Pseudolabrys taiwanensis: one gene and its partner. The protein of the gene in region 1 interacts with the protein of each later gene in a pairwise test. Links are inferred from orthologs where the notes say so. Each region holds a gene or a part of one and is shown on either strand. Other genes may lie near its edges.

Region 1 (2,711 bases):
GCTTCGCCGACCAGGGACCGCTGAAGGCCCATTCGACGCCGGCGCCGGCCGTCCAGCCGAACTGCGTCTTGTTGACCGAGCCGCCGAAGTTCGGCGTCGCCTTGATGTTGCCGAAGGCGCCGCCGCCGGTGATGTAGGGCAGGAAGCGATCGATGGCGAAGCCGATGCGGCCGCGCGCGGTGCCGAACCAAGTGTTCTTGCTTTCGCAGTTGTTCGGACCGGTGCATACGGTGCCGTTGGCACCGGCTTGGCTCGAGCCGCTGATCCAGGTGGCGTCGATATCGCCTTCGAGACCGAAGACGAAGTTGCCAGTCTGGATGTTGTAGCCCAGCGTGCCGCCGACCATGGCGCCTTTTGCATTCAGGCTGACGTTGCCCATGGGGGTGTTGTTCCAGTCGCTGTGCCCCCAGGCGTAGCCGCCGTTGATACCGAGATAGAAGCCGGTCCAGGTGAAGACCGGGGCAACATAGACCGGCGCCTTGTAGACCGGGCGGGGGATGTCGGCCGCGAACGATGGTACCGCCGCCGCCGCCGCCAGCACCGCCGCCGCGCACGCCGAGAGAATTCCACGTTTCATATTTGACCTCCTATGAGTTCTTCGATCGAAAAGGACAACTCATACTGGTAGCGGGAACTTATATGTTGTGGATGATTCGCGCTGTGGCTATTGCGCAACAGCGAATTGTATTTTCTCAATCGAATCAATTGCATAAATAGTTAACGCAACCGCGAACAAAAAAAGAACATGACTTGGCTTTAAAGGCACGGTACAACCGCGTCGCCACCCCGGAAGCTGCTGTGGATTAGGCGCAATCCGGCTTGCCGCCCGGACGGCGGGGTCTAGGGTGAAAAGTTAATTTTGGGCCTCGTCCACGGCGGGAGAGGCCATAACCGGCGGCCGCTGCCGATCTCGTCCAACGGGAGACGGAAGCCGCGGCCGCCCCTCGGAGAGCATCATGGCTGGTAGCGTCAACAAGGTCATTCTGGTCGGCAATCTGGGCGCCGACCCTGAGGTCCGCCGGACCCAGGACGGCCGGCCCATCGTCAACCTGCGCATCGCGACGTCCGAGACGTGGCGGGACAAGGCGACCGGCGAGCGCAAGGAAAAGACCGAGTGGCATCGTGTCGTCATCTTCAGCGAAGGGCTCGCCAAGGTGGCCGAGCAATATCTGAAGAAGGGCTCGAAGGTTTATCTCGAGGGCGCACTGCAGACGCGCAAGTGGCAGGATAAGGACGGGCAGGACCGCTACTCGACCGAGGTCGTGCTGCAGGGCTTCAATTCCAACCTCACCATGCTCGACGGCCGTTCGGGTGGCGGCAGCAGCGGCGGCGGCGACTTCGGCGGCAGCGACGATTTCGGCTCGAGCGGACCGAGCGGCGGCGGTGGCCAGCGCCGGCAGCCGGCGATGGCCGGCGGCGGCGGTGGTGGCCGCCGCGACGACATGGACGACGAGATTCCGTTCTGAGCCGCGGCGTAAAGCGGGCGCCGACAACACGCATAAAATCGCAAAGAGCTCAGGCCCGTCCCGCACAGGGGCGGGCCTGATGCATTGGGCTGTGCTGCGGCGCTCGATTGAAGCAACGCGTGGTTGCGTGCTTAGATGGGGCGGGCTCGCGCGGTTTTGCGCGCGCCGATCCGGGAGGGCAATCATGTTACGTCAAGGTCTGGCTATCGCGCTCGGCGCGGGCCTGCTGGTCGGCATGGTCGGTCATGCCGATGCGGCCAAGAAGAAACGCGCCGACGACGGTACGATTACGTTGTCGGGCTGCGCGCGGTTTTGGCCGCCGTTCTGCACGGTGCTCAGCACAGGTGCGCAAAGCTATTCATTGATCGGCGCCGTGCCGGCCGTACCGGTGAATACCGGCGTGACGGTCGTCGGCGTTAAGAGCGGCGATGTTTCGTTGTGCTTCGGCACACCGGTCCGCGTCGTGCGCTGGCGGCCCAACAAGATGCGTTGTCCGGCGATGTAGGGGCGGGGCGCTCCCCCGAACTTTGCGAAGCGATGGCCGCGCTGCCGCGCAGCGCGGGGCTTTGCGTTGCGCCGGCGGCAACCGAATGTCCTCGTCGGTTTCAGTGGGCAAGAAGCGGAAGACATGCGGAATACGCTGTGATGGCGTCATTCCGGGGCTCCGACGTGCCGGAATGACGGAGTCCTTTTGATCTGGCACAGTGGTTGCCAACAACGGCCGTCAACAGCGACCGCTCGACGGCGGCCATCCACGATCCATTCAGGACTTCGTCATGCCCACATTGGCCAGCGCCCTGTTGCAGGGGCTCAAAGATCATGGCGCCCGGGAAATCTTCGGCATCCCGGGCGACTTCGTGTTGCCGCTCTACAAGGTGATCGAAGAGAGCAACATCCTGCCGCACTACGAACTGAGCCACGAGCCCGGCGTCGGCTTCGCCGCCGATGCGGCCGCGCGCTACCACGCCGGTCTCGGCGTTGCCGTCGTCACCTATGGCGCCGGCGCCTTCAACACGGTCAATGCGATCGCCGGCGCGTATGCCGAGCGTTCGCCCGTGGTGCTGATCGCGGGCGCGCCGGGCGCGCGCGAGCGCAGCAGCGGCTTCATGCTGCATCATCAGGCGCGCACGGTCGACACGCAGTTCGCCGTGCTCAAGGAAGTCACCTGCGACCAGGCCGTGTTGAACGATGCCGCGACCGCGCCGGCCGAGATCGCGCGCGTGCTGCGCAGCGCGCGCGAGCGCT
Region 2 (2,909 bases), 3.0 Mb from region 1 along the record:
GTGTTCCGCCATGAAGGCGAGGAACTGGCCGACATCGCGCCGGTAGGCTTCCAGCGTCTTCGGCGACATCCGCCGTTCCGCGCCGAGGTAATCGAGCCAGCGCGTGATCTCGCTGGCGACATCGGCGGCGATGCTTAGCTGTAGGTCCATGACAATCTCGGTCGTCCCCGCGAAAGCGGGGACCCAGTACGCCGCAGCCCATCGCAGACGGCGCAGCGTACTGGATCCCGGCTCGCGCGCCCTCTGGGCGCTTGGCCGGGATGACAGTAGGAGCCCATCCTTCACCCTTCCTTAACCGCGCGGAATCGGCCTAGACCACCCTCATGAGTATGCGCGTCGTCGATATCCTGGTGCCGGTCGCGCTCGACCAGGCCTATTCCTACCGGGTGCCGGCGGGGATGGAGCTGTCGCCGGGCGACGTCGTCGCCGTGCCGCTCGGGGCGCGCGAAAGCATCGGCGTGGTCTGGGCCGAAAATCCCAATCCGAATCCGCGCCTGCACAACCGTCTCAAGGACGTCGAGGCCAAGCTCGACGTCGAGCCGCTCAAGGCCGAGCTGCGCAGCTTCATCGACTGGGTGTCGAATTACACGTTGTCGTCGCGCGGCATGGTGCTGCGCATGGCCCTGCGCATGGGCGACGGCAATCCCGGCCGTGAGCGTGTCGGCGTGCGGCTTTCCGGCCCCAAGCCGAAGCGCATGACGCCCGCGCGGGCACGCGTGCTTGAGTTGCTTGCCGATGGCCTCATCCGCTCGAAAAGCGAAACGGCGGTTGAAGCCGGTGTCAGCGCCGGCGTTGTCGATGGCTTGATCGACGAAGGCACGCTGGAAACGGTGGTGCTGCCGCCGGAACCATTGATGCGTGTGCCCGATCCGGAATTCCGCAAACCGGAATTCTCACTGGGACAGTTGGCAGCAGCGGATGCGTTGCGCACCACGGTCGATCAAGGCGGCTATACGGTAACGCTGCTCGACGGCGTCACCGGCTCCGGCAAGACGGAAGTTTATTTCGAGGCTGTCGCCGAGAACATCCGCCTTAAGCGTCAAACGTTGATATTGATGCCCGAGATCGCGTTGACCGCCGGCTTTCTCGATCGCTTTGCCGATCGCTTCGGCGTGCGGCCGGCGGAATGGCATTCGCAACTCAATGCCCGCAAGCGCGCGCGCACCTGGGCGGCTGTTGCCGCCAACGAAGTGCCGGTGATCGTCGGCGCGCGCTCGGCCTTGTTCCTGCCGTATGCCGATCTCGGCCTGGTCATCGTCGATGAAGAGCACGATCCCGCCTACAAGCAGGAAGACGGTGCCCACTATCACGCGCGCGACATGGCGGTGGTACGCGGCTCCATCGCCAAGTTTCCGGTGATCCTGGCGTCGGCGACGCCGTCGGTGGAATCGGAAGTCAATGCGCGCAAAGGCCGCTATCGCCGGCTGCATCTGCCGGAGCGTTTCGGCGGCGCGCATCTGCCGCATATCGAGCCGATCGACCTGCGCCGCGAGGGCCCGCCGCGCGGTCGCTTCATCTCGCCGCGTCTGGCGGAGGCTGTACAGAATACTTTGGAGCGCAAGGAACAGGCGCTGCTGTTCCTCAACCGGCGCGGCTTCGCGCCGCTGACGCTGTGCCGCACCTGCGGCTTTCGCCTGCAATGTCCGAACTGCGATGCCTGGCTGGTCGATCACCGCTTCAAGCGCCGGCTCGTTTGCCATCACTGCGGTTTCAACATGCCGCCGCCCGCTGAATGTCCGCAGTGCCATGCGACTGAAAGCTTCGCAGCGGTCGGTCCCGGCGTCGAGCGGCTGCATCAGGAGGCGGCCGATCTGTTTCCGCAGGCGCGCATTCTGGTGCTGTCGAGCGATCTTGTTGAATCGGTCGAGCGCTTACGCAGCGAGCTCGACGACGTGGCGGAGGGGCGGTTCGATCTCGTCATCGGCACGCAGCTCGTCGCCAAGGGACACCACTTTCCCAAGCTCAATCTCGTCGGCATCGTCGATGCCGATCTCGGTTTAGGGAATGGCGACCCGCGGGCCGCCGAACGCACGTTCCAGATGCTGCATCAGGTGGTCGGCCGCGCCGGCCGAGAAGAGGGGCGCGGCGTCGGCTTCTTGCAGACGCATCAGCCGGAGCATCCGGTGATGCAGGCGCTCATCCGCGGCGACCGCGAGGCTTTCTACGAGAACGAAATCGCGCTGCGCGAGGCGACATCCTATCCGCCGTTCGGGCGGTTGGCGGGCCTGGTCGTCAGCGCCGCCGACAAGCATGCGGCGGAAAGCTACGGACGGGCATTGGTCGGCCTGGCGCCGAAGGACGAACAGGTGCGCGTGCTGGGGCCGGCGGAAGCGCCGATCGCCGTCATGCGCGGCCGGCACCGCTTTCGTATCTTGGTGAAGGCGCCGCGCGCTTACGATCTGTCCGGCTATCTGCGGGACTGGCTCAGCCAGGCGCCGAAGACGAAGGGCAGCCTGCAGCTCGAAGTGGACGTCGACCCGCAGAGTTTCTTTTGAGGGCATGAGCCTCATCCTGAGGGGGCCGGCAAAGCCGGAAGTCTCGAGGATGAGCCGATCCTCATGGTTCGAGGAGCGTCGCTTGCGCGACGCTCCTCACCTGAGGATCGAGTTTAAGCCGCCGCGTGTTCCGGCGGCGCCATGAATTCAGGGCCGACCGGCTGCTTGATGTGCGTTGCAAGAATGGCGTCGATTTCCTTCATCGCCGCGGCATCGAGCTTCCAGCCATAAACGCCGTCGACGGGATCGAGTTGATCCGGCCGGCGCGCGCCCCACAGCGCAAAGCCGTCGCCCTGCTTGTCGAGGATCCAGCGCACGGCCAGGTGCACGACGCGTTTGCCGTAGCGCTCTTGAGCGAACTGATCGAGCGCGCTGACGGCGTTCAGATACTGCGCAAAGCGCGGCTCCTGAAAT

Evidence for each region. The genes of interacting proteins can lie anywhere in the genome.
Region 2: the proteins of DW352_RS05805 (region 1) and DW352_RS20075 interact in binary tests that used the Escherichia coli proteins (3 or more experiments, as listed by UniProt). The link is inferred for Pseudolabrys taiwanensis from one-to-one orthologs.

Annotation. Positions count from the first base shown.
Region 1 is NZ_CP031417.1:1,213,821-1,216,531, reverse strand. Bases 2-2,711 are described here. They hold DW352_RS05805 (single-stranded DNA-binding protein), read left to right. Parts: upstream 2-956; coding sequence 957-1,466; downstream 1,467-2,711. Other genes in these bases: ipdC (indolepyruvate/phenylpyruvate decarboxylase), read left to right, coding at 2,243-2,711; DW352_RS05800 (hypothetical protein), read left to right, coding at 1,651-1,971; DW352_RS05810 (outer membrane protein), read right to left, coding at 2-577. Outside these bases: more of DW352_RS05810, read right to left, coding at 1-1. UniProt on the Escherichia coli protein: Plays an important role in DNA replication, recombination and repair. Binds to ssDNA and to an array of partner proteins to recruit them to their sites of action during DNA metabolism. Acts as a sliding platform that migrates on DNA via reptation.
Region 2 is NZ_CP031417.1:4,220,523-4,223,431, forward strand. The notes cover bases 2-2,909. They hold DW352_RS20075 (primosomal protein N'), read left to right. Parts: upstream 2-323; coding sequence 324-2,495; downstream 2,496-2,909. Other genes in these bases: DW352_RS20070 (tyrosine recombinase XerC), read right to left, coding at 2-150; DW352_RS20080 (aldo/keto reductase), read right to left, coding at 2,609-2,909. Outside these bases: more of DW352_RS20070, read right to left, coding at 1-1.